3 regions of the Comamonas sp. JNW genome follow, and region 3 is predicted to be linked to each of the others. Evidence: predicted binding sites of a transcription regulator. Region 3 holds the regulator's gene; each other region holds the start of a gene.
What was found. The regulator NrdR, encoded in region 3, represses ribonucleotide reductase genes. The targets are predictions, from matches to a motif close to CACNANATNTNGTG.
Positions count from the first base shown of each region.

Region 1 (10,374 bases), on a different contig from region 3:
GCCTGACCTACATGGTCGAGCAAAATGCCCAGCGCCTGGGCCGCATTGCCGAAGATATTCTGGACATTGCCCGCGTACATAACCAGATCCAGCCCGGCGATGGCGACTCCATTGCCCTCAATGAGACCGTGCTGCACATCTGCCATGACTGGATGGCGCTGGCCCCCGCCGCCCACACCGTGGCGCTGTCGCTCAGTGCCGAGGACAGCCTGGTGGCCTTTGATACCGGACACCTGCGCCAGCTGCTCTACAACCTGCTCAACAACGGCCAGCGCTACCGCCGGGACTGTGCAGACTCCTTGCGTGTCAGCACGCACAGCAGCCTGACGGGCACCACCACCTTGGTCGTGTGGAGCGATGGCGCGCCCATCGAGCCGACCATCGAAAAGCATCTGTTCGAGCCCTTCTTCTCCTCCGAGAGCCGATCGAGCGGCCTGGGCCTGTACATCTGCCGCGAGCTGTGCACCCGCCATGGCGCTATGATCCGCTATGAAAGGCAGAGCGCAGCGCTGCCCGAGCTGGCACAGGGCAATGCCTTCATAGTGCAGTTTCGCCGGGCCGCCAGCCCCGCGCATCCCCAGCAGACTGATTTGATCCACCAGGCATGAGTTTTGAAAACACCACTGTTCTGGTCGTGGACGATGAGCCCGACCTCAGAACCCTTTATGAGCTGACCTTGCTGCGCGAAGGCTACCGGGTCTACACGGCCGGCTCGGTGCAGGAAGCGCGCGCCCAGCTGCAGCAGCGCCGCTTCGAGATTCTGATCACCGACATGCGCCTGCCCGATGGCCTGGGCATGGAGCTGCTGCAGGACCTGCGCAGCCAGGGCCGCAGCGAGCGCGCCATCGTCATGACCGCCTATGGCTCGGCCGACAATGCCGTCGCGGCCCTGCGCGAAGGCGCGTTTGACTACCTGACCAAGCCGGTGGACCTCAAGCAGTTTCGCCAGGTGGTGGCGTCCGCCTGCCAGGGGCTGCAGGATGCCGCTGCGCTGGCCCCGGCGCAGTCCGCTTTTCAAGCGGCGCCGCAGCCCGGCACGCCCACCCGGCCTGCCCCCCCGGCCCAGCGCGAATTGATCGGCCCGTCGCTGGTGATGCAGCAGGTGCGCGAGCGCATTGCCAAGGTGGCCGGCAGCATGGCGCCCATTTTGGTGCGCGGCGAATCGGGCACCGGCAAGGAGCTGGTGGCCCAGTCCTTGCACCGCAACAGCCAGCGGGCCAGCGGGCCGATGGTGGCCGTCAACTGCGGCGCCATCCCCGAGAACCTGCTCGAAGCGGAGTTCTTTGGTGCCCGCAAAGGCGCCTACACCGGCGCGAACCAGGACCGCGAAGGCTTTTTCCAGGCAGCCCATGGTGGCACCCTCTTCCTCGATGAAATCGGCGAGCTGCCGCTGTCGATGCAGGCCAAGCTCTTGCGTGCGATCCAGGAGCGCAAGGTGCGGCCCCTGGGCTCGCAACAGGAAGAAGCGGTCGATGTGCGCATCGTCAGTGCCACCCACCGCGACCTGGCGGCCGACGTGCAGACCGGGCGCTTTCGCCAGGACTTGTACTACCGGCTCAACGTCATTGACATCTTCATCCCGCCGCTGCGCGAGCGCCGCGAAGATGTGCCTGCGCTGTGCCAGGCGCTGCTCGAGCGCATCGCCAGCGAGAGCGGCCAGCCGGTGCCCCAGCTCAGCGCCCAGGCGCTGCACACCTTGGCAGGCCATGCACTGCCGGGCAATGTGCGCGAGCTGGAAAACCTGTTGCTGCGCTCGGTCGCCTTGAGCGATGGCGCGTTTCTGGATGTGGAGCCGGCCCGGGCCGATGCCGCGCATCCGGCGCCCGTGCACAGCCAGGCTGCAGAGCCGGCCCCTGCCTATGAGCAGCCCACGCCCGCGCCAAAGGCCGCAGCCGTCGCGCCTCAGCGCCTCCACGGCTTTGCGCCGCCACAGGATCTGCCCGCCGATCTGCAGGCCTGGCTCGATGGCATCGAGCGCGACATCCTCGTGCGCGCGCTGCAGGAGTTTGGCTTTAACCGCACCGCAGCGGCCAACCGCCTGGGCATCAGCCTGCGCCAGATCCGCTACCGCATGGAGCGGCTGCAGATCCATGACCCCAGCGATGGGGTGCAGCCCTAGGGGCCCAACGCCATGCCCCAAGATCTGCCCGAGACGCCGCCCGGCGCCCCCGCTCCCCACGCTGCCACCGCGCCGCAAGCTGCGCTCTGGCAAAAAGGCTGGCTGCGCACGGCCACGCACTGCCCCTCGCCCAATTACAGTCCCCGGCCCGAGGGGGCATGCATCGATCTGGTGGTCGTCCACTCGATCAGCCTGCCGCCGGGCATCTACGGCACGGGGGATGTGCAGCGGCTCTTTACCAACCAGCTCGACTGGGATGCGCACCCCTACTTCCAGAGCATCCGGGGCCTGCAGGTGTCCTCGCATTTCTTCATCACGCGCCAAGGCGTGGTGTGGCAGTTTGTCAGCGCCGACCAGCGCGCCTGGCATGCCGGCCAGTCGTTCTGGCGCGGCCGGCCGCGCTGCAATGACGACTCCATCGGCATCGAGCTCGAAGGCCTGGAGGGCGAGACTTTCGAGCCCGCCCAGTACCACAGTCTGGTGCAGCTGTGCCAGCAGATCCGCGCCCAGTATGCGATCGCCTATATCGCCGGCCACGAACACATTGCGCCAGGCCGCAAGAACGACCCGGGCCCAGGATTTTTGTGGCCCCAGCTGCAGCAGGATCTGGCCTGGCCGGCATCCATGTTTCCTGCCTCACTGCATCTCTGAGAGCCAGCAACACCCCCCTTGATCGTCGTTGCCCCACCTTGCCCTACGCTTGTACGGCCTGCGGCGGTGTGCCTCGTTCCAACCGCAAACCGTTGGTTTGCTGGCCCGTATTGGCAGCTCTAAATCAGGCTATAGGCCAACCCTCTAAACAGCCTGCATTTTTCACGCATCCGCATGCAGCTGATGGCATGCGCACTTCAAAAACACAGCAATTTCCCCACATCTGAAAAATTTTTTTTCAGATGCAATGCCTAAGTTTTACGCAGGCTCTGCAACGCAGATGGCGCAGAAACACACGCACAGTGGTGGTTTGCAGGCGCAAACCACGACGCCATGCGCAGTAGCCGCCGTTTTGCTGCGCAGCATGGTCATCGGCACTACACACAAACCATGCATTGCGCCATACACTACAGGTAGTGTCCAGCGCTTAATAAAACACTATATGTAGTGTGAGGTGGTATCCAGCGGCTCAGTGATACCGGCATGCACAGCGCTGTTTCTCCGGCTTTTCACGCACCACAGAGAGGACATCATGAGCGCTGCTTCGCTTTCCGAGCAACGAGCCGCACCGGCCGCCAGCTCGCGCACCCTGGATGGATTTACCGTACTGCCGGACTACCAGATCATGCGGCGCAACGGAGCAGTCGTCCCTTTCGAGCCCCCCAAGATCACCACCGCCATCATGAAAGCGTTCCTGGCCGTGCATGGCAGCCAGGGCTCGGCATCGGCCAGTGTGCGCGAAGTGGTCGAGAACCTGACCCACACGGTGGTGCGCGCGCTGATGCGCTCGCGCCCGGGCGGCGGCACTTTCCATATCGAAGATGTGCAGGACCAGGTCGAGCTGGGCCTGATGCGCGGCGGCAACCATGAGGTGGCACGCGCCTATGTGCTGTACCGCGAGCGCCGCAACCAGGAGCGTGCCCAGCTCCAGGCCCAGCACACGCCGGCCCATGCCAGCTTGCATGTGCAGGACCGGGGCCAGCAGGTGGTGCTTGATGTCAAAAAACTCCATGACCGCATTGCCGCAGCCTGCCAGGGCCTGGGCCAGGACGTCGACCCCGCGCCCATCCTCAGCGAGACCCTCCGCAACCTCTATGACGGCGTCCACATGGACGAGGTGTTCAAGGCCTCCATTCTGGCTGCCCGCACCTTGATCGAAAAGGACCCGGACTACAGCTTTGTCACCGCGCGCCTGCTGCTGCACACCATCACGCGCGAAGTGATCGGCCAGGACGTCAGCAGTGCCGATATGGGCGCGGCCTACCGCAGCTACTTCCCCGGCTTTGTCGCGCAAGGGGTTGAGCACGAACTGCTCGCCCCCGAGATGCTGGACTTTGACCTGCACCGGCTGGCCGCCGCTCTCCAGCCCGAGCGTGATCTGCAGTTTGACTACCTGGGTCTGCAGACCCTGTACGACCGCTATTTTTTGCATGTACGCCAGCAGCGCATCGAGTTGCCCCAGGCCTTCTTCATGCGCGTGGCCATGGGCCTGGCGCTGAAGGAGGACGACCGCAATGCACGCGCCATCGCGTTCTATGACCTGCTCTCGTCCTTTGACTTCATGTCATCCACGCCCACCCTGTTCAACAGCGGCACCCTGCGCTCGCAGCTGTCGTCGTGTTACCTGACCACGGTGGCCGATGACCTGGGCGGCATCTACGATGCGATCCGCGAAAACGCCTTGCTGTCCAAGTTTGCCGGCGGTCTGGGCAATGACTGGACGCCAGTGCGTGCAATGGGCGCCCGCATCAAGGGCACCAATGGCGAATCGCAAGGCGTCGTGCCCTTTCTCAAGGTGGTCAACGACACGGCCGTGGCCGTCAACCAGGGCGGCAAACGCAAGGGCGCCGTCTGCGCCTACCTGGAGACCTGGCATCTGGACATCGAGGAGTTTCTGGAGCTGCGCAAGAACACCGGCGATGACCGCCGCCGCACCCACGACATGAACACCGCCCACTGGATCCCCGATCTGTTCATGCAACGGGTCATGGAAAAAGGCATGTGGACCTTGTTCTCCCCCTCCGATGTGCCCGATCTGCATGACCGCTTTGGCCAGGATTTCGAGCGCGCCTATACCGCCTACGAAGCCCAGGCGGCCAGCGGCGCGCTGGCGCTGAGCAAGACCGTGCCCGCGGTCGATCTGTGGCGCAAGATGCTGTCGATGCTGTTCGAGACCGGCCACCCCTGGATCACCTTCAAGGATGCCTGCAACCTGCGCTCCCCACAGCAGCATGCCGGCGTCGTGCACTCGTCCAACCTCTGCACCGAGATCACGCTCAACACCAGCGACACGGAAACCGCCGTCTGCAACCTGGGCTCGGTCAACCTGGCACGCCACCTGAAGGACGACGGCCAAGGCGGCCTGGCGCTTGACCATGACAAGCTCAAGCGCACGATCGCCACGGCCATGCGCATGCTCGACAACGTCATCGACATCAACTACTACGCGGTGGGCAAGGCACGCGACTCCAACCTGCGCCACCGCCCGGTGGGCCTGGGCATCATGGCCTTTCAGGACAGCCTCTACCAATTGCACATCCCCTACGCCAGCGATACGGCCGTGCAGTTTGCCGACACCTCGATGGAAGCCGTCTGCTACTACGCCTACTGGGCATCGACCGAGCTGGCGCGCGAGCGCGGCGTCTACAGCAGCTACCCCGGCTCGCTCTGGAGCCAAGGCATCTTGCCGCTGGACACACTGGACCTGCTCGCCCAGGCGCGCGGCCAGGCCGGCTATGTGCAGGTCGACCGCAGCATGCGCCTGGACTGGGAGGCGCTGCGCCGCAAGATCGCGCAGGACGGCATGCGCAACTCCAACTGCGTGGCCATTGCGCCCACCGCCACCATCTCCAACATCGTCGGTGTCGATGCCTCGATCGAGCCCTCGTTTGGCAACCTCTCGGTCAAGTCCAACCTCTCGGGCGAGTTCACCGTCATCAACCAGTACCTGGTGCGCGACCTCAAAGCGCTGGGCCTGTGGGACGATGTGATGGTCATGGACCTCAAGCATTTCGATGGCTCGCTGCGCCCCATCGACCGCGTGCCCCACGCACTCAAGGCCCTGTATGCGACAGCCTTTGAGGTCGACCCCGTCTGGTTGGTGGAAGCGGCCTCCCGGCGCCAGAAATGGATAGACCAGGCGCAAAGCCTCAATATCTATATGGCAGGGGCCTCGGGCAAGAAGCTCGACGATGCCTACAAGCTCGCCTGGGTGCGTGGCCTCAAGACCACCTACTACCTGCGCACCACCAGCGCCACGCAGGCCGAGAAATCCACCATCCAAAGCCGCGTGCTCAATGCCGTGCCCAGCAGCTATGCGTCGCCCGTCGCCCAGGCTGTCCCCCACGCCGCCGCTGCTGCATCGCAGTCCGCCGCGCCCGGCACCGACATCCGCTTTTGCGCCATCGATGACCCCGGCTGCGAAGCCTGCCAGTAAGAGCTGCTAACCGTCTGAACCTGGCCGCAGCCGCGGCCCCCACCAGGAGCATTCATTCATGTTGAGCTTTGAAGAAGATTCGATGGACGCGCTGGCCACACCAGCCGCGCCGGCCACCTCTGCGGCCTCGCCCTCTGCATCGCCTGCCGCATCCCCAGCCGCCACATTCAAGCGCGTCCATGCCGCCGACAAGCGAATCATCAACGCCAAGACCGATGTCAACCAGCTGGTGCCCTTCAAATACAAATGGGCCTGGGAGAAATACCTGGCCACCTGCGCCAACCACTGGATGCCTCAAGAAGTAAACATGACGCGCGACATCGCGCTGTGGAAATCGCCCCATGGCCTGACCGAGGACGAGCGCCGCATCGTCAAGCGCAACCTGGGCTTTTTCGTCACCGCCGATTCGCTGGCCGCCAACAACATTGTGCTGGGCACCTACCGCCACATCACTGCGCCGGAGTGCCGCCAGTTTCTGCTGCGCCAGGCCTTTGAAGAAGCCATCCACACGCATGCCTACCAGTACATCGTGGAGTCGCTGGGCTTGGATGAGGCCGAGATCTTCAACGCCTACAACGAGGTTCCCTCGATCCGCAACAAGGATGCGTTTCTGATCCCCTTCATCGAGGCGATCATGGACCCCCACTTCCAGACCGGCACGCCGCAGACCGACCAGACCTTGCTCAAAAGCCTGATCGTTTTTGCCTGCCTGATGGAAGGCCTGTTCTTCTATGTCGGCTTCACGCAGATCCTGGCGCTGGGCCGCCAGAACAAGATGACGGGCGCAGCCGAGCAGTACCAGTACATCCTGCGCGACGAGTCCATGCACTGCAACTTCGGCATCGACCTGATCAACCAGCTCAAGCTGGAGAACTCGCAGCTGTGGACCAGCGCGTTCAAGGACGAGATCAAGGCCTTGTTTATTCAGGCAGTCGAACTTGAATACCAATACGCCGAAGACACGATGCCAAGAGGTGTGCTGGGCATGAACGCATCGATGTTCAAAGGCTACCTGCGCTACATCGCCAACCGCCGCGCAACGCAGATCGGCCTGGATGCTTTGTACCCCAACGAGGACAACCCTTTCCCGTGGATGAGCGAGATGATCGACCTGAAAAAGGAGCGAAATTTCTTCGAGACACGGGTCATCGAATACCAGTCCGGTGGCGCGCTTTCCTGGGATTGACGCCGACCTTGATGTGCAAACCTCGTCAGAATGTGGTTTTCCTGAGAGAAAACTGTGAAATTTGGCGTCTTTATTGAGGTTTGCACTATGCCAGTTGCTAGCAGCTGATGCACAATTCAGTTTGCTATCAAAACTTCGTGTCGAATTCAATCAGGCATGAAGTCTGCTTTCTAAATTGACCGAAGGAGAAGAGCATGGCAACGTCCAAAGCAAGCAAGAAAACTGCTGACACCAAGGCAACTGCCAAGAAGGCAGTTGCAACCAAGGCAGCCGCCCCCAAGGCAGCTGCAAAGCCCAAGGCCGCTGCCAAGCCAGCCGCCACCAAGGCAGCGGCAAAGCCTGCTGCCAAGGCCGTCGCCAAAAAGGCCGCTGCTAAGCCAGCCGCCAAGAAAGCCGCCGCCAAGCCCGCAACCAAATCCACAGCAGCTGCCAAGACTGCCGTGAAGAAGGCCGCTGCTCCAGCTAAGAAGGCTGCAGCTCCTGCGAAGAAGGCTGCAGCTCCTGCGAAGAAGGCTGCCGCTCCCGCGAAGAAGGCCGCAGCTCCCGCCAAGAAGGCCGCAGCTCCTGCCAAGAAGGCCGCAGCTCCTGCCAAGAAGGCCGCAGCTCCTGCCAAGAAGGCCGCAGCTCCTGCCAAGAAGGCCGCAGCTCCGGCGAAGAAGGCTGCCGCTCCAGCGAAGAAGGCTGCTGCTCCTGCGAAGAAGGCCGCTGCTCCAGCTAAGAAGGCTGCCGCTCCTGCCAAGAAGGCTGCAGCTCCTGCCAAGACGGCTGCAGCGCCCGCCAAGAAGGCCGCTGCTCCTACCAAGAAGGCCGCTGCTCCTGCCAAGAAGGCCGCTGCTCCAGCTAAGAAGGCCGCAGCGCCCGCTAAGAAGGCCGCAGCTCCCGCCAAGAAGGCTGCTGCTCCTGCCAAGGCTCCAGCTCCCGCCAAGAAGGCCGCTGCTCCTGCCAAGGCCCCTGCTGCTGCCAAGGCTCCAGCACCTGCGAAGAAGGCTGCTCCCGCCAAGAAGGCTGCTGCTCCTGCCAAGGCCCCAGCTGCTGCGCCTGCTGCTGCAGAGCCTGTCAAGACCGTGCTCAGCACCAATGCGGCATGGCCTTTCCCAACCAACAGCCGCCCACAATAATTACCCCAAGCCGGGCAGCATGCCCGGGTGCCGCAAGGCACCACTTGGCATCCAAGGCAACGCACAATGCGTTGCCTTTTTTTATGCCTGGTGTCCGCTGCTTGGTGCGCACAAAAAAGCCAATGACGCCGCAACAACCGCTCCCAGTTGCCACGGTCCAGAGCGCGCATCGTTGCCCACGCCTTCGATGGATGCGTCATCCAAGCCGGCTCGGTGAGCAAGGCAGCAGACGGGTCTGCCAGACAGTCCACCAGGACAGCGTCACAGCGCGAGGAAATCGCCCGCGACCAGCAGGTTCTTCATGCAGCCGCGCCATCGGCGATCGCAAATGCCAGACAATACAGGCTCATGAATGATGCCCTTCCCACACCGCCAGCGCTCTCGCAGGCAGCCACTGCAGAGATGGCACGCAAACCCAGTGCGGCCCGTCTGCGCAAGATTGACCTGATCCTGGGCTCGGCAGAGCGGCATTTCGCATTGCTGGGTTTTGAAGGTGCTCCGCTGGAGCAGATCGCGCAGGATGCCGGCTTTAGCCGCCACAACCTGCTGTACTACTACCCCAGCAAGGAGGCGCTGTACCAGGCCGTGCTGGCATCGGTGATCGACGACTGGCTGGGCCATATGACAGGTCTGTCCAAGGACGGCGACCCGGCCCAGCAGATCCGCCAGTACATCCGCGAGAAGTTCGAATTTGCACGCACCCGCCCTTATGGCAGCCAGCTGTTCACCAAGGAGATGATTGCTGGCGCGCCCTTTGCCGCCTCGGCCGTGCGCGAGCGCATCGCCCCGTTGCTGGCAGCCAATGTGGCAGCGTTTGCGCATTGGGCCGAACAAGGCCTGATTGCGCCCGTCAATTTCCAGCACCTGATGTTCAGCATCTGGGCCATCACCCAAGGCTATGTCGACCAGCAAACCCAGTTTGCGCTGCTGCAAAACAAGGCCGCGCTGGACGCGGGCGACTTCGCCCAGGCCGAGGCCTTGCTGGTGCAGATGCTCGCCGCTACGCTCAAGATCGAGCTGCCGGACTGACCCGGGGCGTGCCGCCTCCAGGCCCATGCATGGAAGTCCCAGCTGCGGTGATCTGGCCCGCGCCCCCGTGCGGGCTTCGCAGCATGGGTGCGCTGCGCGGGATCGGCTGCCGCCATGAGATGCACCTCTTTCAATAGCAGCATCTTCAGTCCCCACCAGCGCTTTCGTGATTCTTGCGCAGAGGTATCGTGATCGGGCAGTGCCCCTGGATCGATTTTTTAGCCCCCGCAGTCTTGAACTGTCATCAAATGACCTTATTATTAGCACTCGAAGGGGTAGAGTGCTAAAACCACCACTTCTCAGACATTTTTGCGTATTTGGCGCGGCATCTGCCGGGCCATCTTTCATCAAAACCTGGTATTGATATTGAAGGAGTTGTTATGAACCTGCGTCCTCTGCACGATCGCGTGATCGTTAAGCGTCTGGAAAACGAAACCAAGACCGCTTCGGGCATCTACATCCCCGACAACGCTGCTGAAAAGCCAGACCAAGGCGAAGTGCTGGCCGTCGGCCCAGGCAAGAAGAACGACAAGGGCGAGTCCATCACCCTGGGTGTGAAGGTCGGCGACCGCGTGCTGTTCGGCAAGTACTCTGGCCAATCGGTCAAGGTGGACGGCAATGAACTGCTGGTGATGAAGGAAGAAGACCTCTTCGCCGTCGTCGAGAAATAAAGCTACTGCGCAGGCGCCAGGCGTCGTTGCGCGGTGCTCGCAATCCTCACGTACCCAAGTACGTTCCGGTTGCTGCGATCCGTGCGCCTAGCCTGACACCTGCTCGCTACGCTTTCTCTCCCGAGCATTCATTCTCATTTCAAGTTTTCAAGTATTTAGGAGCC
Region 1 is NZ_QETI01000002.1:139,361-149,734, reverse strand. It holds gene DCO45_RS03755 (PAS domain-containing sensor histidine kinase) at 1-608, shown strand, start outside; gene DCO45_RS03750 (sigma-54 dependent transcriptional regulator) at 605-2,119, shown strand; gene ampD (1,6-anhydro-N-acetylmuramyl-L-alanine amidase AmpD) at 2,132-2,770, shown strand; gene DCO45_RS03740 (ribonucleoside-diphosphate reductase subunit alpha) at 3,303-6,206, shown strand; gene DCO45_RS03735 (ribonucleotide-diphosphate reductase subunit beta) at 6,289-7,392, shown strand; gene DCO45_RS03730 (hypothetical protein) at 7,587-8,510, shown strand; gene DCO45_RS03725 (TetR family transcriptional regulator C-terminal domain-containing protein) at 8,859-9,539, shown strand; gene DCO45_RS03720 (co-chaperone GroES) at 9,920-10,210, shown strand.
Region 1: DCO45_RS03740 (ribonucleoside-diphosphate reductase subunit alpha) is a predicted target of NrdR. The motif match lies at 3,207-3,220, and genes of this name have one in related genera.

Region 2 (10,374 bases), on a different contig from region 3:
AGGGGGAGAAATATGGGAAAGGACCAGCGGCTATGCCGCTGGACTTGGGCACGCGATCAGGCCGGGGGCAGCGGCGTGGCCTGGGCGTAATCGGTTTTGGCTTGTTCGGCGCTGATATAGCCATAAGCCACATCGCGCTGCACCAGCGCGGTGGGGCGCAGCGCCGCATCGCCGTTGCCGCCACCGCCGGGCAAGTCCAAAATCAATCGGCGCCCAGCCGGGATCTGCTGCTTGCCCTTGCCGCGCAAGGCGGTGCCGTCGTCCAGCGACACCTTGCCCAGTGCGCCGCTTTGGCCGCCGTTGTGGCCGCGCGCTGCAAAATGCACGCGGTCAAACATGGCGTTCAGGTCAAACTCAAAGCCTTCTGCCGAGCCCACCTCGATGCGCTGGCCCAGGCCGCCCCGCCAGCGGCCGGCGCCGCCCGAGTTGGGCCGCAGCTCCTTGCGCCAGATGATGATGGGGCCGATGCTCTCGGTCACCTCGACCGACATGGCCTGCACGCCACTGGGGAAGGCGGTGGCGCTGAGGCCATCGCTCGAGGGGCGCGCGCCGGTGCCGCCGGTGTTGAACATCAGGATCTCGTGCTGCTGGTTGCGCGTGGCCGGGCTGATGCCCTTGAAGCGCATCTGCAGGTTCCACAGCGAGCTGGCCCCTTCGGCCGGAATCTCGCCCTGGCAAATGGGTTGCAGCGCGCCGAGCACCACATCGGGGATCAGGTGGCCGATGACATGGCGCACCGACACCGGGCGCGGGCGGTGGGCATTGAGGATGCAGTCCTCGGGCGCGCTGATCTCAAAGGGCTCCAGCGAGCCCCAGTTGTTGGGGATCTCCGGCGCAATCGCGCATTTGAGCGCATAGGAGGCATAGGCCTTGGTGTAGGTCAGCGGCACATTGATGCCGTAGCGGCTGGGATCCGAGGTGCCGGTGAAGTCGGCTCGCAGCTTGTCGGCCGCAATCTCCACGGCCACGACCAGCTCGATGGGCTTCTCGTATCCGTCCACGGTCATCGCGTAGCGCTGCGTGCCGTCGGGCAAGGCGGCAATGCGCTCGCGGGTGGCGCGCTGGCTGTTGGCAAAGATAAAGCCGGCCAGGTCTTCCAGGTCATGGAGCCCGAACTCGTCGAGCATGCCCTTCAAGCGGCGCATGCCCGTGGCATTGCAGACGGCCAGCGAATGGAAGTCGCCAATCACCTGGTCGCGCTCGCGCACGTTGTTGCGCAGGATCTCGATCAGGTCCTCATTGAGTGCGCCGGCGCGGAAGAACTTCATCGGCGGAATGCACAGGCCCTCCTCGTAGACATCGCTGCCGTCCGGGCCAAAGCCGCGCCCGCCGATGTCCACCACATGGGCGGTGGCGGCAAAGTAACCGATATGGGCGCTGTGGCCATCGCGGCCATAGAAGACTGGGGTGACGACGGTGATGTCGTGCAGGTGGCCGGTGCCCAGCCAGGGGTCGTTGGTGACCAGCACATCGCCATCTTGCAGCGTGTTGCGCTCAAAGCGTTTGGCGAAATGCGCGACCGACTCGGCCATCGAGTTCACGTGACCTGGGGTGCCGGTCACGGCCTGGGCCATCATGCGGCCTTGCTTGTCGAACACGCCGGCCGACAAGTCCCCCGCCTCCCGCACGCTGGTGCAAAAGGCGGTGCGAATCAAGGTGACCGCCTGCTCTTCGACCACCGAGATAAGGCGGTTCCACATGATTTGGTAATGAACGTCTGTATTGTTTGCCATGATCACACTCCGCTGTCCATGCGCTCGACCAGCATGCAGTCATCTGCCTGCAGCACCACCTTGAATCCGGGGCTCACATAGGTCGAGGTTTCCTTCTCCACAATCACCACCGGGCCGGGCACGGCCTGGCCCCGGGGCAGGCCCAGGCGCTCATAGATATCGCAGGCATAGAACTGTCCCTGTTTGCCGTCAAACACCTCGCGGCGGTCCAGCACCGTACCGGCACCCTTTTGGGGCGTGCCGCCCCGCTGCAGCGCGGCCTTGGCCGGCGGCAAGGTCTTGGAACGCAAGGACAGTGCCCAACTCACCACCTCGATGTCGAGCCCGTCGATCGCGTGGCCAAACAAGGCCACATAGTTCTGCACAAAGGCCGCGTTCAGGGCGGGCACGCTGTCCGCTCCAAAGTGCTGCACCGGCACCGACACAGGGATCTCCCAGCCCTGGCCGCAGTAGCGCATAAAGGCACGCAGCTCCTTGACGGTCTCGCCGTCGTAGCCGGTGTCGTGCAAAAAGGCGCTCACCTCCACCTCCATCTCGCGCAGCATGGCATTGACGGCCTCGCCATCGAACTGGCTCATGCGTATCACCGAGCTGCGCAGCGACTCATAGGCAAAGGGCGCGCGCAAAAAGCCGATGGCCGAGCCCACGCCGGCGCCCGTCGGGATCAGCAGGCGATGGATGCCCAGCTTTTCGCACAGCCGCACGGCATGCAGCGGCGCAGCGCCGCCGTAGGCGATCATCGTGTAGGCCTCCAGGTCCTGGCCGGACTCCACGGCATGCATGCGCGCGGCATTGGCCATGTTCTCGTCCACCACTTCGGCCACGGCATAGGCCGCACGCACCGCGTCCAGGCCTTGCGCCTGGCCGACATGGGTTGCCATCGCGTCTTGCGCGGCAGGCATGTTCAGCCGCATGCTGCCGCCGGCAAAGCGTGCCGGGTCGAGCTTATGCAGCAGCAAGTCGGCATCGGTCACCGTCGGGCGGGCGCCGCCCCGGCCGTAGCTGGCAGGGCCCGGCTCCGAGCCCGCGCTCTCCGGCCCCACGCGCACCTGGCGCATGTCATCCACATGGGCGATGGAGCCGCCGCCCGCGCCGATCTCGATCATCTCGATGACGGGGATCGAGATCGGCATGCCGCTGCCCTTTTTGAAGCGGTAGCTACGCGCCACTTCAAACACGCGCGCTGTCTTGGGTACATGCTGGTCGATGAGGCAGATCTTGGCGGTGGTGCCGCCCATGTCAAAGGACACCACCTTGTCCTGGCCGTACTTGGCCGCAAAATCGCTGGCGTAGATGGCGCCACCGGCCGGGCCGGATTCGAGCAGGCGCACCGGAAACTCGGCCGCATTGGCCAGCGACATCAGCCCGCCGCCCGAGTGGATCAGGTAGAGCGGGCAATGCATGCCCTCTGCCACCAAGGCCTGGGCCAGGCGCTGCAGGTAGGAGGACATCAGCGGCTTCACATAGGCATTGGCGCAGACGGTGTTGAAGCGCTCGAACTCACGGATCTGCGGCGAGACCTCGCTGGAGATGGACACCGACAGCTGGGGCAGCGCCTCTACAATCAGCGCGCGCACCCGCTTTTCATGGGCCGGGTTCTTGTAGCTGTGCATCAGGCCCACGGCCACGCTGTCGTATGCACCCTCGCGCAGCTGGGCAATCACGTCCTGCACCTCTGCCTCATCGAGCGGCTGCAGCTCCTGGCCCTTGGCATCGAGCCGGCCCTGCACCGTATAGCGGTGGTTGCGGGCAATCAGCGGCGCGGGCAGCTGGATGGCCAGGTCGTACTGCTCAAAACGGCCCTCGTTGCGCATCTCGATCACATCGCGAAAACCTTCGCTGGTGATGAAGGCGGTTCTGGCGCCGCGCCGCTCGATCAGCGAGTTGGTGGCCAGGGTCGTGCCGTGGATCACCGTGCCGATCTGCGCTGGCGCAATGCCTGCCTGGGCTGCCGCCTGTTTGAGGCCTGTGACGATGGCGCGCTCAGGTTTTTCATAGTCCGTCAGGACCTTCTCGCTGAACAGGACGCCATCGACCTCGAGCGCGATATCTGTGAAAGTGCCGCCGATGTCTGCCCCGGCGCGTATGACTTGGCTTGTTGCCATCTGGTATCTCCGAATCATGCAAGCTGTGTGGATCAGAAGCTCTGACCTGGCAGCGATGATCAAGTGATCGCCCAGTCGGCGCAAACAAGAAATTCGAGGGCGGGCACAAGCTGTGCTTCGCGGGTAAAAACCATTACGCGCTTACCCGGTGGCCATGCACGTCGACAGTGCAAAAAGACCATATTTTTGGTCGGCCATGCACCAGCGCTGCACAGTGCTGCAGCATGCGGCGGCATGCTTGCACCAATCAGGGCGGACAGGTGCTGTAAAACCATCAGGACTTGCTTGTGTAAAGCTTTGACGAGGGAGGAAAAACCAGGCGCCTGAGCGCCAGACGGAACCCAAGATCGGCTGCCTTTGCGCTTGCCACCACGCCACAAAAAAAGCCCCAAGCAAAGCTTGGGGCCTGTGCGCAGAACGGCAGAAGAATTACAAGTCCAGGGCCAGCTGGTTCTTATCGTCGGCGCTGGTTTCCACTTGCCGCAGGCTGCACTCCACCTTGATGGGGGTCTTGACCACACAGCAGCAGGGAACCACCTCATTGGGCCCGACAAAGGCCAGCGGCTCCTGGGTGTAGACGACTTCGCCCTCCACCAAGGTGAGGCGGCAGCTGCCGCAATAACCACCACGGCACTGGTACTCCACATCGTGGCCCGTGCGCTCCAGCGCTTCGAGCAGGCTCTCCCCTGGCAGCACGCGTATAAGGGTGTCCGTGGTGCTGACGGTGGTCACAACTCGATTCCGCTCAGGTCATCGAGCGAGACTTCGGCGTTGATCTGGCCCACCAGGTAGGAGCTCAGCTCCACCTCTTGCGGGGCCACCTGCACGGTGTCGGACGACAGCCAGGTGTTGATCCAGGGGATCGGGTTGCTCTTGGCGTTGTCAAACGCCGGTTTGAGCCCGATCGCGGTCATGCGGATATTGGTGATGTACTCCACATACTGGCTCAGGATGTCCTTGTTGAGGCCAATCATCGAGCCGTCGCGGAACAGGTACTCGGCCCACTGCTTTTCCTGCATCGCCGCCGTCTTGAACATCTCAAAGCATTCCTGCTCGGTCTCCTTGGCGATCTTGGCAAAGTCCGGATCGTCCTGGCCCGAGCGCATGATGTTGAGCAAATGCTGGGTGCCGGTCAGGTGCAGCGCTTCATCGCGGGCGATCAGGCGGATGATCTTGGCATTGCCCTCCATCAGCTTGCGCTCGGCAAACGCGAAAGAGCAGGCAAAGCTCACATAAAAGCGGATGGCCTCCAGAATGTTCACATTCATCAGGCACAGGTACATCTTCTTCTTGAGCTGGTACACATCGATCTGGTGTACCACGCCATTGATCGTGTGGCTGCCTGCGCCCAGCTGGGCGTGCAGCATCGCATCGCGGATCAGGTCGTCGTAGTACGACGAGATATCGCCCGCGCGCAGCTTGATGCTCTCGTTGCGCATGATGTCGTCAAAGATCACCGATGGATCGTTGACGATGTTGCGCAGGATGTGCGTGTACGAGCGCGAGTGGATGGTCTCGGAAAACGCCCAGGTCTCGATCCAGGTCTCGAGCTCGGGCAGCGATACCAGCGGCAGGAAGGCCATGTTGGGGCTGCGGCCCTGGATGGAGTCGAGCAGCGTCTGGTACTTCAGGTTGCTGATGAAGATGTGCTTTTCGTGGTCGGGCAGGTTCTGGTAGTCGATCCGGTCCTGCGTGATGTCCACTTCCTCAGGGCGCCAGAAAAACGAGAGCTGCTTTTCGATCAACTTCTCGAAGATCGGGTACTTCTGCTGGTCGTAGCGGGCGACATTGACCGAATTGCCAAAGAACATCGGTTCCTTGAGCTGGTCATTGTCGACCTTGGAGAAGGTGCTGTATGCCATCGCCTTCTCTCCGCTTAGATCTTGCAGGCGCCGCTGGCGCAATCGTCTTCTGCCGCTGCGCCCTGCATGTCTTCGGCACCGTCACGGGTGTTGTGGTAGTAGAGCGTCTTCACACCAAACTTGTAGGCCTGCAGCAGGTCCTTGAGCAGTTGCTGCATCGGCACCTTGCCATCGGCAAAGCGCTGGGGATCGTAGTTGGTGTTGGCCGAGATGGACTGGTCGACGAACTTCTGCATCAGGCCCACGAGTTTGAGGTAGCCATCGTTGTTGGGCATTTGCCAGAGCAGCTCGTACTGGCCCTTCAAGCGATCGATCTCCGGCACCACCTGGCGCAGGATGCCGTCCTTGGACTGCTTGACCGAGACAAAGCCGCGTGGAGGCTCGATGCCATTGGTCGCGTTGGCGATCTGGCTGGAGGTCTCGGAGGGCATCAGCGCCGTCAAGGTCGAGTTGCGCAGGCCGTGGGTCTTGATCTCGGCGCGCAGGGCTTCCCAGTCCAGGTGCAGGGGCTCATCGGTCAGCGCGTCGATATCCTTCTTGTAGGTGTCGATCGGCAGGATGCCGGCTGCGTAGTTGGTCTCGGCAAAGGCGGTGCAAGGGCCGAACTCGCGCGACAGCTGCACCGAGGCCTTGAGCAGGTAGTACTGGATGGCTTCGAAGGTGCGGTGGGTCAGGCCATTGGCCGAACCGTCGGAGTAGCGCACGCCGTTCTTGGCCAGGTAGTAGGCGTAGTTGATCACGCCCACGCCCAGCGAGCGGCGCTTTTCGGTCGCAATGCGGGCAGCGGCTACCGGGTAGTCCTGGTAGTCCAGCAGTGCATCGAGCGCACGCACGATCAGGTCGGCCAGCTCTTCGAGCTCATCGGTCGACTCGAGCGCGCCCAGGTTGAAGGCAGACAGGGTGCACAGCGCAATTTCGCCGTTTTCGTCCTTGATGTCTTCGAGCGGGCTGGTGGGCAGCAGGATTTCCATGCACAGGTTCGACTGGCGCACGGGAGCCACGGCCGGGTTGAACGGGCTGTGGGTGTTGCAGTGGTCAACGTTCTGTATGTAGATACGGCCGGTGCTGGCGCGCTCTTGCATCATCAGCGAGAACAGCTCCACTGCTGGCAGGGTGCGCTTGCGGATGGATTCGTCAGCCTCGTACTTGACGTACAGCTCTTCGAACTTGTTCTGGTCGGCAAAGAAGGCCTCGTACAGACCGGGCACATCATGGGGCGAGAACAGGCTGATGCTCTGGCCCTTGATCAGGCGCTGGTAGAGCATGCGGTTGATCTGGATACCGTAGTCCAGATGGCGGATGCGGTTTTCCTCGACGCCGCGGTTGTTCTTCAGCACCAGCAGCGACTCGGCCTCCAGGTGCCACAGCGGGTAGAACAAGGTGGCTGCACCGCCGCGCACGCCGCCTTGCGAGCAGGACTTGACGGCCGACTGGAACATCTTGAAGAAAGGCAGGCAGCCGGTGTGCTGTGCCTCGCCGCCCCGGATCTCGCTGCCCAGCGCACGGATACGGCCGCCGTTGATGCCGATACCGGCGCGCTGCGAGACGTACTTGACGATGGCGCTGGTGGTGGCATTGATGCTGTCGAGGCTGTCATCGCACTCGATCAGCACGCAGGAGCTGAACTGGCGCAGCGGGGTGCGCACGCCCGACATGATGGGCGTGGGCAGCGAAATCTTGAAGCGCGAGACGGCGTCATAGAAGCGCTTGATGTACTGCAGACGGCGGTCGGCCGGGTACTTGGCAAACAGACTCATCGCCACCAGCACGTAGAGGATCTGCGGGCTCTCGTAGATGCGCTTGGTCACCCGGTTTTGCACCAGGTACTTGCCTTCGAGCTGCTTGACGGCTGCGTAGGAGAAGTCCATATCGCGCCAGTGGTCGATGAAACCATTGATCTCGTCGTACTCTTCGCGGCTGTAATCGGCCAGCAGGTGCGGGTCGTACTTCTTGAGCTCGGTGAGCTTTTGCACATGATCGTACAAATGGGGCGGCTCGAACTGGCCAAAGGCGATCTTGCGCAGGTGGAAGATGGCCAGGCGCGCTGCCACGTACTGGTAGTCGGGTGCGTCTTCGGAGATCAGGTCGGCCGCAGACTTGATGATGGTTTCATGGATCGCATCGGTGCGGATGCCGTCATAAAACTGGATATGCGACTGCAGCTCGATCTGGGAGACCGACACATTGCTCAGGCCTTTGGCCGCCCAGTCAATCACCCGGTGGATTTTGTCGAGGTCGATAGGCTCAACGCGACCGTCACGCTTGGTGACTCTCATAGTGCTTGTCTGGTTCATTTGCGATGTTTCTAATGGGATAAAAAACGCAGGACCACGGGCGCAAGACGCGGCAGTCCCGCGCCAAAACGCGCCAGGCATGGCTGGCGCGTTTTGGCTGGAGCGAGACCAGCATCAACAACCTGTGGGGAAGCGGTGGACACTACATATGGTGTCTATGGGCTTGAGTGTACGCTACCTGTAGCGTTCTTGGCAGCAGAAAATCAGGCTCGATTTCTGCTAGGCACTGGCGGATTGGGCGAAGAATGCTGCAAAATCAACGCGCAGAGCGCCGGTAAATATATGTATCCGGGCGGGCACATTCCCGGTGATGAAGAGGGGCATCATCCCCCGATGTTGATGGCGATCACCATCTGGTTGATCGCCTGGGCCATCAAGCCATAGACCAAGCTGAATGGCAGGCGGTACCTTACCCTTTTGCAGCACCGCCCAAACGAAAAACCTGCTGCACTTGCGTGCAACAGGTTTCGATAAGGATGGTCGGAGCGGTGGGATTCGAACTCACGACCCTCTGCTCCCAAAGCAGATGCGCTACCAGGCTGCGCTACGCTCCGACTAAGCCGCTATTGTATATCGAGCTGGAGCGCCTTCCGGCGAAAAATGATTACTTTGACAACTTTTCATCTGCTGGGGTGGTTGGCGAGACAGCCGCCCTGCCCGCTTGCACAGCAAAACCGAGAGGGCCGCGCCACCCGCCGTGCATGAAGCAGCATGTGAAAGATGCTTGCCGGCGCGCCATCAGGATAAACCGCGCCATATCGCGAATTGCCAAGAATTGCCAAAACAAAAAACCTGCTGCATTTGCATGCAACAGGTTTTTAAATGGAATGGTCGGAGCGGCGGGATTCGAACTCGCGACCCTCTGCTCCCAAAGCAGATGCGCTACCAGGCTGCGCTACGCTCCGACTAAGCCGTTATTGTAACCAGGGTTTGGGCAGCTGCATTTCGTATTTGACGATTTTTTTACAGCGGCCACCACCGATGCGGTTAACGTTGTTGGGTCGGTGCCGGGCCACGGCCAGGCAGGTGACGGAAAGTGATGCGGCCCTTGCTCAGATCGTAGGGCGACATCTCCAGCGACACCTTGTCACCGGCCAGAATGCGAATGTGGTGCTTGCGCATTTTGCCGCCTGTGTAAGCGATCAGCTCGTGGCCGTTGTCCAGCTTCACGCGAAAGCGCGAATCGGGCAGCACTTCGGTCACGGAGCCTTGCATCTCAATCAGTTCTTCTTTAGCCATATAAGTCGACGAATCCTTGTCTAGTGGTGCATGTGCGAAACCGGTTCGCCATGCTGTTCTCAGTGCCACCAACAAGCGGTGGCTCTCTCCATGGTTCGGGAGGGCCTTGCCAACTCTCGCCACCCAAGGGGCAAGGGCCTTCAAGGCAACCAAGCGGATATCTGCCAGCCCGACAACGGGGCGCAACAGCCAGCATCCCACACAATATTGACGGCGCAGCTGCCAGGGCAGCCAACGCCTCCAAGCTATAAAAGCTTGCAAAGCTCTCTATTGTACTATGTTGCTGCCAATTCCGCTGTGGCTTGTCTCGTATAAACGCCGCCGGTGATCCGCAGGCCCGCATGGCTGTGCTGGCAGCAGCAGCGCCGGCGCATCGGCTAGCATGGCGCATGCATGCGCGGCTGGCTCCAGGCCGTGCAACCCGATGGCTCCCTCCCCTTCACCAACGAACACCATGAATGCTGCATCCCCCCGCTACTGGCTGATGAAAAACGAGCCGGACGACTATGCGATCGACCATGCGCTCAGCGCCCCCGATGCCACCATTGCCTGGGATGGGGTGCGCAATTACCAGGCGCGCAACTTCATGCGCGATGACATGCAGGTGGGTGACGGTGTGCTGTACTGGCATTCGAGCTGCGCCGAGCCCGGTATTTACGGCATTGCCCGCATTGCAGGCCAGCTGCGGCCCGATACCAGCCAGTTTGACCCGCAGTCCAAATACTATGACCCCAAGTCCAAGCCGGAGGCCCCGCGCTGGTTGATGCTCGATGTGCAGGCGCTGCGCAAGATCAGGCCGATCACGGTAGCTGCACTGCGCCAGTACCCAGAGCTGCAAGAGATGCGCGTGCTGCAAAAAGGCAATCGCCTGTCGATCACGCCGGTGGACGAGGCGCATTGGCGCTTTATCATGGACCTGGTCAAGGCCCAGGGCTAATGCGCGCGAGGAGCGCTGCCAGCCCCCGTTGGCGGCAAGCGCTGCTGCATAATACAAAACCCGTGAGCTGCCCATGCAATAAGCACCGGCAGCTATTTTTTTGATACTACCTTTGCGCCCAGGAATCCCCATGGCTTTTGCTGACAACCTCCAGTCCCTGCCCTCCATCGACCATATCGCCGAGCTGCAACTGATCGCTGCCGA
Region 2 is NZ_QETI01000005.1:196,342-206,715, forward strand. It holds gene DCO45_RS09865 (hydantoinase B/oxoprolinase family protein) at 57-1,733, opposite strand; gene DCO45_RS09870 (hydantoinase/oxoprolinase family protein) at 1,736-3,838, opposite strand; gene yfaE (class I ribonucleotide reductase maintenance protein YfaE) at 4,268-4,570, opposite strand; gene nrdB (class Ia ribonucleoside-diphosphate reductase subunit beta) at 4,567-5,700, opposite strand; gene nrdA (class 1a ribonucleoside-diphosphate reductase subunit alpha) at 5,715-7,994, opposite strand; gene DCO45_RS22675 (hypothetical protein) at 8,184-8,378, shown strand; tRNA gene DCO45_RS09890 (tRNA-Pro) at 8,472-8,548, opposite strand; tRNA gene DCO45_RS09895 (tRNA-Pro) at 8,823-8,899, opposite strand; gene infA (translation initiation factor IF-1) at 8,982-9,233, opposite strand; gene DCO45_RS09905 (EVE domain-containing protein) at 9,688-10,170, shown strand; gene DCO45_RS09910 (DUF2322 family protein) at 10,301-10,374, shown strand, end outside.
Region 2: nrdA (class 1a ribonucleoside-diphosphate reductase subunit alpha) is a predicted target of NrdR. The motif match lies at 8,135-8,148, and genes of this name have one in related genera.

Region 3 (10,374 bases):
GGCGATGCTGCGGACGCCTTGGTCGGGGCCATGCGGGCGCTGCTGGACTGCGCCGCGATGGGCTGGCCCAGCAGCAGCGCGGCGGTGTCTTCCAGGCTGGCGTGCTGCGCCCATTGCAGGGCATCGCGCCCCCGGTAGTACAGCTGGCCTTGGGCCACCTGGGTGATGGCCGAGCGCAGCACGGGTGTGCCCCAGTCGAGGGTGGAGCGGGCGAGCTGCGCGGGGTTGCGCACGGTGTGCCGCTGGCGCGCGAGGCGCTGCACATCGATGCGGGCATAGACATGGCCGCGCAGGCCCGGTTGGCGGTGCGCCTGTAGCAGGCCCCGGCTGACATAGGCGTAGAGGCTGGCGCGCTGCACACCCAGCATCGCGGCGGCCTGCTGGCTGCTGAGCCAGGGGCTGTCGTCTTCTGAAGGTGGGGTGGGAGAGGGACGTGAAGCAACCATGGGCCATGCTACTGCAAGGCGAGTTGAATGGTATGTGTATCGGCCCAATCAAGATTGACCCCGGGGTGCGGCAGGTATGCAATGGCGGCCATGTGCCAACCAGGAGAACGTCTTGCCAACCACTAACAACCACAGCCCCACCAGCCACCACCTGGCGCAGCAACCGCTGCATGCGGCCATACAGGCCAGCGTGCACATGCTCCGGCAGCAAGCGGGCCTGCCAGCGCAGGCTTTGGAGCAGGGCGCTTTGGCGCTCAGCGGCGATGGCGCTGCCTACCCCTCGAGTTTTTGCCTGGATGTGGCAGCGCCTGCGGCCGTGGCGGCCAGCGGCCTGGCCAGTGCCTTGTTGTACCAGCGCCGCCAGCAGCGGGCCATGCCCCAGGTCCAGGTGGATGTGGGCCATGTGCTGGCCGAGTGCAGTGGCTATTTCACCTTGGACGGCGAGCAGCCCAACCTGTGGGCGCCCATCTCGGGCCTCTATGCCTGCGGCGCCGATGTGGGCGAGCCGGGCTGGCTGCGCATCCATGCCAATTTTGACCACCACCGCGATGGCGTGTTGCGGCTCCTGGGCCTGCCCACGGGCGCTGCCACCACGCGGCAGCAGGTGGCGGACGCGCTCCAAGGCTGGACGGCGCAGGCAGCGGAGGAGCGCGCCGCAGCGCTGGGCCTCGTGGTGGCAGCTGCGCGCAGCCCTGAGGCCTGGCAGGCCCATCCCCAAAGTGCGGCGGTGGCCGCGCAGCCCTTGCTGTCGATCACGCAGCTGGACAGCGACCAGCCCGCCGCGCCCCGCGATGGGCCCGCGCCTGCCCAGCACCGGCCGCTTGCTGGCCTGCGCGTGCTGGACCTGACCCGCATTCTGGCGGGGCCCGTGGCAGCCCGCAGCCTGGCGGCGCAAGGGGCCGATGTGCTGATGCTCAATGGGCCGGGTCTGCCCAATATCGAGGCCATTGCCGATATGAGCCGGGGCAAGCGCTCGGCCTTGCTGGATCTGAAAACCCCGGCAGGCCAGCAAAAGATGGCCGCGTTGCTGGATCAGGCCCATGTGCTGCTGCAAGGCTACCGGCCGGGCGCGCTGGATGCGCTGGGGCTGGATCCGCAGTCTGCCGCCCGGCAGCGGCCGGGCATCGTCTATGCCAGCCTGTCAGCCTATGGCCGCAGCGGCCCCTGGGCCGACCGGCGCGGCTTTGATTCGCTGGTGCAGACCGTCTGCGGCATCAACTGGGCCGAAGGCCAGGCGTTTGGCAGCGCGGGGCTGCGGGCGCTGCCGCTGCAGATTCTCGATTACAGCGCGGGCTTTTTGCTGGCCTTTGGCATCCAGGCTGCGCTCTACCGCCAGGCAAAGCAGGGCGGCAGCTGGCATGTGCAGGTGTCGCTGGCGCGCGTCGCACAGTGGTTGCAGTCCATGGGCCAGCGGCCGGTAGCCGCTGCGGCGGCTACGGCACCCAGCGGCGCGCCGCCCGACGCCTATCTGGAAGAGATGGACACTGGCTTTGGCCGCCTGCGTGCGGTGCGCCACAGTGCGGTGCTGCAGGGCCTGCCAGGCGGCTGGCCCCATGCCGGCCAGCCGCCTGGCGGTGACCCGCCCCGCTGGTGAGCCCTGTGGGGCTGCGTGGGGCACCGGCATCAGTGATAATGGCGGGCTATGAGCGGCAATACCTTCGGCACCTTATTTACTGTTACCAACTTTGGCGAATCCCATGGCCCCGCGATTGGCTGCGTGATTGACGGCTGCCCACCGGGCATGGCGTTGAGCGAGGCAGATATCCAGCAGGACCTGGACCGCCGCCGCCCCGGCACCAGCAAGTTTGTCACCCAGCGCAATGAGCCCGACAGCGTGGAGATCCTCTCGGGCGTCTACGAGGGCAAGACGACGGGCACGCCGATTGCGCTGCTGATCCGCAATACCGACCAGCGCAGCAAGGACTACTCCAATATTGCGCAGAGCTTTCGCCCCGGCCATGCCGACTATGCCTACTGGCACAAGTACGGCATCCGCGACCCGCGTGGTGGTGGCCGCTCCTCGGCCCGCCTGACCGCGCCCACCGTGGCCGCTGGCGCCGTGGCCAAAAAGTGGCTCAAAGAGAAGTTCGGTACCGAGTTCCGCGCCTGCATGCTGCAGGTGGGCGAGGTGGCCCTGCCTTTTGAGGACTGGTCGCATGTGCCTAACAACCCGTTTTTTGCGCCGGTGGCCGATGTGACCCGCTATGAAGACTATATGGATGCGCTGCGCAAGGCGGGCGACTCCTGCGGCGCGCTGATCCGCGTGCAGGCCAGCGGCGTGCCGGTGGGCCTGGGCGAGCCGCTGTATGACAAGCTCGACGCCGACATCGCCTACGCGATGATGGGCCTCAACGCCGTCAAGGCGGTCGAGATTGGTGCCGGTTTTGACAGCGTGGCCCAGCGCGGCACTACGCATGGCGACTCGCTCAGCCCCCAGGGCTTTCGCAGCAACAATGCCGGCGGCATTCTGGGCGGCATCAGCACCGGCCAGGACATCGAGATCCGCATCGCCATCAAGCCCACCAGCTCGATCATCAGCCCGCGCGAGTCCATCGATACCGAGGGCAAGAGTACCGAGGTCATCACCAAGGGCCGGCATGACCCCTGCGTGGGCATCCGCGCCGCACCGATTGCCGAGGCCTTGCTGGCCATGGTGCTGATGGACCATGCGCTGCGCCACCGCGCCCAGAACAGCGATGTGGTGCAGGCGGTGGGGCCGATTGCCGCCGAGGCGCCGCAAGACTGACAAGGCGCAGCCCGGGCCGGCTCCGTGGCTGGTCTCCAAAGAAAAATGCGAACCCAGGGTTCGCATTTTTTTGTGCCTCAGTCCTTTTTACGGGCGCTGTCTTTCCTGGGCTCGGGCGGCGGGGTCGTTACCTCGTCGACGATGGACTTGAACTGGTCAATGTCCTCGAAGCTTCGGTAGACGCTGGCATAGCGGATGTAGGCCACCTTGTCGAGCTTTTGCAGCTCGGCCATGACCAGCTCGCCGATCAAATGCGTCTGTACCTCACGCGCACCCAAGGTGCGCAGCTTGTCCTCGACATGCTCGAGCGCCAGGTCCACCTTGTCGATGGGGACCGGGCGCTTGCGCAGCGCCAGGCTGAACGAGCCGCGCAGCTTGCTGCGGTCGTAGTCGATGCGCCGGCCGTCCTTTTTGACGATGACCGGCAGGCTGACCTCAGGCCGCTCATAGGTGGTAAAGCGCTTTTCGCAGTTGCCGCACTGGCGCCTGCGCCGTACAAAGCCGCCGTCTTCTGCAACACGGGTCTCCACCACCTGGGTATCGGGATGGCTGCAGAAGGGGCATTTCATAGGCGCGGGCGCAGGTCAGATCAGCGGTAGACGGGGAAGCGTGCGGTCAGGGCGTTGACCTTGGCGCGCACGGCAGCGATGTTGGCCTCGTCCCGTGGGTTGTCCAGCACGTCGGCGATCAGGTTGGCCGTGAGGCGCGCTTCTTCGTCCTTGAAACCACGGGTGGTCATCGCGGGCGTACCGATACGGATACCGCTGGTGACCATCGGCTTTTCCGGGTCGTTGGGGATGGAGTTCTTGTTGATCGTCATGTGGGCAGCGCCCAGCACGGCTTCGGCTTCCTTGCCGGTGATGCCCTTGGCGCGCAGGTCCACCAGCATCACGTGGCTTTGGGTGCCGCCAGAGATGATGCGCAGGCCGCGCTCGGTCAGGGTCTCGGCCACGATGCGGGCGTTGGTCTTGACCTGCTGGGCATACTGCTTGAACTCAGGCGTCAGCGCCTCCTTGAAGGCCACGGCCTTGGCTGCGATCACGTGCATCAGCGGGCCGCCTTGCAGGCCGGGGAACACGGCCGAGTTGATGGCCTTCTCGTGCTCAGCCTTCATCAGGATGACGCCACCGCGCGGGCCGCGCAGGCTCTTGTGGGTGGTGGTGGTCACCACGTCGGCGTGGGGCACGGGGTTGGGGTATTCGCCAGCGGCGATCAGACCGGCATAGTGGGCCATGTCCACCATGAAGATCGCGCCCACATCCTTGGCCACCTTGGCAAAGCGGGCAAAGTCGATTTCCAGCGAGTAAGCGGATGCGCCAGCGATGATCAGCTTGGGCTTGGTCTCGTGCGCCTTCTTTTCCATGGCGTCGTAGTCCAGCTCTTCCTTTTCGTTCAGGCCGTAGGAGACGACGTTGAACCACTTGCCGGAGATGTTCAGTGGCATGCCATGGGTCAGGTGACCGCCTTCGGCCAGGCTCATGCCCATGATGGTGTCGCCGGGCTTGAGGAAAGCCAGGAAAACCGCTTCATTGGCCGATGCGCCGCAATGGGGTTGCACATTGGCAGCATCTGCGCCAAACAGTTGCTTGACGCGGTCGATGGCCAGCTGCTCGGCGATATCGACAAATTCGCAGCCGCCGTAGTAGCGCTTGCCGGGGTAGCCTTCGGCGTACTTGTTGGTCAGCTGGGTGCCTTGGGCCCACATCACGGCAGGGGAGGCATAGTTTTCGCTGGCGATCAGCTCGATGTGCTGCTCTTGGCGCTGGTTTTCGGCCTGGATGGCCGCAAAGAGTTCTGCGTCGGTCTGTTCGACAAGGATGTTACGTTGGTACATGGCGGTCGTTGGAGTCAGAAGTGAGCCCTGCCTGCCAACAGTGAGGTTGGCGAAAACAGGGGCTGCCCAGGCGCACGGCTAACACGTGGCGGGTGCGGGGGGCGATGCGCTCGCCCTGGCACTGCACGGTACGCTCCCCGGTGGTTGCTGCAGGCCGGGCCTGCATTCCACGTCAACAATCCGGTCATACAGATGTCTATCGCCAGTCGCGTACCCGGCTAGTGTAGCCGAGGCTGCACAGGCCTGGGGCAATGGGTTTATCGCCACGTCTGGATAAAAACCGGTTCAGGGAAGCTGTGCCAAGGCCAGAAAAAACAAAAGCACCCCGCAGGGTGCTTGTGCTAACAGGGCGACGAGCCGGAGGGGCAGATCAGGAACCCATGGCCACGGCGGTGGCCTCGGCCTTGGCCGCTGCTGGCAGCGCGGCTTGCTTGTCAGCCAGGGCCACGGTTTCAGAAGCGTTGCCTGCAGCTGCGCTGTTGCTGGCGGCCTTGGCCTTGTCGGCCACGGTACCGGCTGCGGCGGGCGTATCCGCCTGGGCCGACAGTGAAGGCTTGGCAGCGGGGGCCACCGGTGCCTTGGGCGTGTTGCTGCGGCCTTCGGCCACTTGCTTGATGCGGAAGTGCTCGGCCATCACCTTGGCGGCGTAGCCCCCGTCGGTCGGCAGGTTGGCTGCGCCCACATAGTATTTGAGGCCGCCTTCGAGCGAGCCGGCGCGCTCGATGCACTCCTGCAGCACCTTGACGCCCACGCGCAGATTGGTCACCGGGTCAAAGGCTGCAAAGTGGCCGCCGAAGTGCTCGTACTTGTCGGTGTGAATCTTGGTCATCACCTGCATCAGGCCTTGCGCACCCACCGAGCTTTGGGCAAAGGGGTTGAAGCTTGACTCCACGGCCATGATCGCCAGGATCAAGGTGGGATCCAGCTTGGTTTCCTTGCCCACGAGGTAGGCTTCGGAGACGAGCACGGCCAGTGGCTCAGGCGCCACGCGGTATTTCTTGGCCAGCCAATAGGCCACATTGGCCTGGTTGCGGGGCAATTGCTGGGGGTTGCTGGCGGTGGCACGGTCCACGGCCGCCACCATGGCGGCATCGTCGCCATTGGATGCGTCCGCATCGGCACCTGCCAGGTCAACGGCTGGCGCATGCGTGCGGGCCTGCAGCCAGCTGCGCAATTGCGCCTCGCCGGCGTGGCGCAGGTCATCACGCGACACCAGGGTGAGGGCGCAAAACGCCACTACCAGACCGATCAAAGCAAAACTGTTGTGTGCCATGGTCATCAGACCACAGCTGATGGTGGCGCTCAATGAGCGCGCACCGGCATCCACTTGCGCGGGAGCCGTCATAGGGATTTTTCCTTTCTAAGTCCTGCCACCTCCAACAAAGAGCCCGGCGGATAGTGCACCGGGCTGGGGTCTGGCAGGGTGGAGCCACACTGTCCTGTGCGGTCTCCGGCAGGCTGTCTGCGTTGCAGACGGCCCTTGTCGTTTCAAGCACGCTCTTGCGTGTCAGGGGCTACGATCAAAACACCGTGAGGGGTGTTGACTAAAAAATCAGCAATCAATGCAATGGGCTGAATTCTAGAAGCTTGCTTAATACTCAGTCAACACTATTGAATTGAAAAATGAGAAAAAAAAGTAATAAAAAAACGTGTATAGCGGTTCACCGCAGGGCCGTATCCGGGCTGGGGCGGCAGCCATCCCTGCACCTAGGATGGCAGGCAGAAAAAGCACCGGATCGGGGGCCTGTTGGGGACCCCGTTTTATGGGTTCAATAGCTTATATTTAATCTTTTAAATACATTGATTGATATAAAGGATGCAGCAAAAAGTCAATCTTTATCAAATGCTGCGCGGCTGTTGTGCTCTGTTTTTGGTGTAGCGAGTCGCTCCATTTGCGTTTTTTCAGCCTAGGAGGGAGCCCGGGTGCCGCCTGCCAATAGCTGCAAGGAACCGTTGCGGGCCGCGCAAAACACTGGCCTGATTTGGGCGGGCAGGTCTTGGTCATCATGCGGTCATCTGCGCACGCACAAATTTCACATCAAAAGGCCAAAAAACTGTATAAAAACCAGGATAAAACAGCCAATAACCCATGGCTACATCAGGTTTTTGGCATTTATACCTGGGTGAAAAATAGATGGACGCAAAAAAGCAGGGCCTGGCGTGTGTTTTTACGGCTCCGCGCTGCGGTTTGGCATGCCGCAGTGTGAAAAGCACGGCGGTGTTCAGGGCGGGCGGACGGGCGGATGCCCGATCCGGCTGTTGGATCCGTGCATCGCGGCAGCGCCCCCTGCTGCTCTCGACCCTGGCCGTGGTGCTACCACAGGGCGCGCCGCCATAGAAACTGCGTCTGTCCTCTATATATATAGAGAGGCACACCGTTTCCTGGGGCAGTCTGCAAGACTTGAACGATTGTGAACGAGCTACCGATGCCGCTTTTGTGTGCTAAGCCAGCGCCGCTACAGCGGCTTATTTGTGCACAATGGATCTTGGGCCTGCCATGGCTGCCATGGGGTGGGCCGTACTGACTCAGAGTGAGGATCATCGCCGTGAGCGAAACGCAAGAAACAAACAAGAAAAAGGTCGTCGCGATGCGCTGGTTGCGCCGGCTGGGATGGTGCCTGCTGGCGCTGCTGCTGCTGTGGGCGCTGTCGTGGCTGCTGCTGCCCTGGCTGCTGCGCACCCAGGGCGAGAAGCTGGGCACGGAAAAACTTGGGCGGGCGGTGCATATCGGGGCGGTGGAGTTCAAGCCCTGGTCGCTGGAGCTGACCGTGCGCGACCTGCAGATCGCCGGGCCCCAGGCGGACAGCGCGGCAATGCTGGCGGTCGAGCGCATCTATGTGGATGCCGATATCCAGTCGGTGTTCAGGCTCGCACCGGTGCTCGATGCCATCCAGGTGGACAAGCCGGTGCTGCGCATCGCGCAGACCGCCCCCGGAAAATTTGATTTTGACGACATACTGCAAAAGCTGCGCAGCCCTGAGCCCAAAGCCGATGACGGCAAGACGGCGCACTTTGCGCTCTACAACATCGAGCTCAAAGACGGGCAGGTGGCCTTGCGCGATGACACGGTGGGCCAGACCCATGAACTCCAGGGTCTGCAGCTGGGCATTCCCTTTCTGAGCAACCTCGAATCCAAGCGCGAGATCAAGGTGCTGCCCCAGCTGGCCTTTGTGCTCAATGGCAGCCAGTTTGCCAGCCATGCCGAGGCCACGCCTTTTGCCGATGACCGCAAGGCCGAGGCCAAGTTTGCGATCAAGGACCTCGACCTCCAGCCCTATCTGGCCTATATCCCCGCGTCCTTGCCCGTCAAGCTGGTGGCCGGCGTGCTCAATGCCGACCTGGCTCTGGCCTTTGAACAACGTGAAAAGACACAGGTGCGCCTGAGCGGCGAGGTGCATGCCAGCGCTGTGCAGCTGCACGACGCGGCCAACGGCGAATTGCTGGGCTGGGAGCGGCTCGATGTGCAACTGGCCGATGTGCAGCCCTTGCTGGGGCAGGTGCATATCGCCCAGCTGGCGCTCGATGGCGCGCAGCTGTCGCTCAAGCGGGGCAAGAATGGCCAGCTGAGCCTGCTCGATGCCCAGGGCCAGGCACTGCCGCGCCGGGCTGAGGATGCCCCGCAGGCCGCCAAGTCCACAGAAACCGCTGCCGCCGCAGACAAGGCAGAGCCTGCAGCCACCGTGGCCAGTGCAGATGGTGCAAGCCCCGAAGCGAAGGACGACAAGGCTGACAAGGCCGACAACGCGGACTCTCAGGCAGTCGCTGCAGAAGCTGGCGCATCCGCAGGCAAAGCCAGTAGCGGCCAACCTGCCTGGTCGGTGCGGGTCGATGCGCTCAAGCTCAGACGTCTCAAGGGAGTCTGGGTCGATGAAAGCGTGCCACTGCCCGCGCGCGTGCAGCTCGATGACTTCAGCATGGAGGCGCAGCAGATTGCCTGGCCCTTCAAGCAGCCTTTCAGTTTTGAGGGTTCGTCGGGGCTCTCGGGTGCGCAGGGCGTGCCGTCTACCGGCCGCCTGGTGTTCTCGGGCAAGGCGACCGACCAGATGGCCGAGGTGGATGTGACCACCACGGGCCTGCCGCTGCAGTTGGGTGCTTCTTATTTGACCGGCGTGATTGAGCCGGGCCTGCTGGGCACGATAGACAGCGAGATGCACCTGAGCCGCCTGGGCACGGCGCTGAAGCTGACGCTGGCGCAGATGCGCGTATCGGACGTGGCGCTGCAGTGCAACAGCAAGGCCAACTGCGCGCCGCCCCATGGCCCGGCCATCGGCCTCAAGGGCAAGAACAACCTGCTGGAGCTGCGCCAGCTGCTGGTCAAGGATGCCGTGCTGGACACCGAAGCCCAGCAGGTCAAGCTCGGCTCGGTGCAACTGGTTGAGCCGGTGCTGGGCCTCTCGCGCGCCAAGGACGGCCGCATGATGTTTGAAGACTGGCTCGTGGCATCGCAGGCCCGCCAGAGCGAGGCCAAGGCGCCCGCAAAGCCTGCTACTTCTAGCAAGGCCGCAGCCAGCAAACCCTGGGATGTGCAGCTGGATGTGATCGCGATCAAGGGCGCCCAGCTCGCCTTCCAGGATGAATCGACCGCACGCAAGGTCGCCTTTCGCCTGACCGGCTGGGATCTGGAGCTGCGCGACTATGCGCCGCTGGCGGCCAAGGCCAAGCCCTCGCCGCTCAAGCTCTCGGGCCGGATCGGCAGCGGCCGCGCCGAGCCCGGCCGCATCGCCTATGACGGCAGCCTGGGCCTGGCGCCAGTGTCGGCCGTGGGGCGTCTGAATGTGAGCCAGCTGCCCGTTCACGCCTTTGAGCCCTATGCGGCGGCTCTGCTGCCGGTGCGCCTCGTGCGCGCGGATGCCAACTTCCGGGGCACGGTGGACTTCAGCCAATCGGACAAGGGGCCGGTGCTGCATATCAAGGGCGATGCTGGGCTGGATGATGTGCGCGTGCGCCCCCTGGTGGCCGCCGCAGCGCCGGCCAGCGGTGATGATGCCAGTGATGACGATGGCAATGGCGCCAGCGAGACCGGCCGCAAAGCGGCTGCACCTGTTGCCAACCGGGGTACAGGTACCTTGGGCATTGGGTTGATGGGGGCGGGCGATGACCTGCTGAACTGGAAGCTGCTGAGCCTGCGCGCCCTGGCCGTGGACATGGTGCCGGGCCAGCGCATGAAGGTGCAGGTCGGCGAGACGGCCTTGACCGACTTTTATGCGCGCCTCGTGGTGCAGGAGAACGGCAAGCTCAATCTGCAGGACCTGGGCGGCAGCAGTGCTGCGGGCGCTGGCAATGCGGCGGCGCCATCCGAAGGCGTGGTGGTCGAGGCCTCGGGCGGCGCGGCAGTCAGCCCACCGGCC
Region 3 is NZ_QETI01000001.1:381,971-392,344, reverse strand. It holds gene DCO45_RS01800 (citrate synthase family protein) at 1-446, opposite strand, end outside; gene DCO45_RS01795 (CoA transferase) at 559-2,040, shown strand; gene aroC (chorismate synthase) at 2,089-3,192, shown strand; gene nrdR (transcriptional regulator NrdR) at 3,270-3,761, opposite strand; gene glyA (serine hydroxymethyltransferase) at 3,782-5,026, opposite strand; ZMP/ZTP riboswitch at 5,084-5,246, opposite strand; gene DCO45_RS01775 (lytic transglycosylase domain-containing protein) at 5,397-6,371, opposite strand; gene DCO45_RS01770 (DUF748 domain-containing protein) at 7,573-10,374, shown strand, end outside.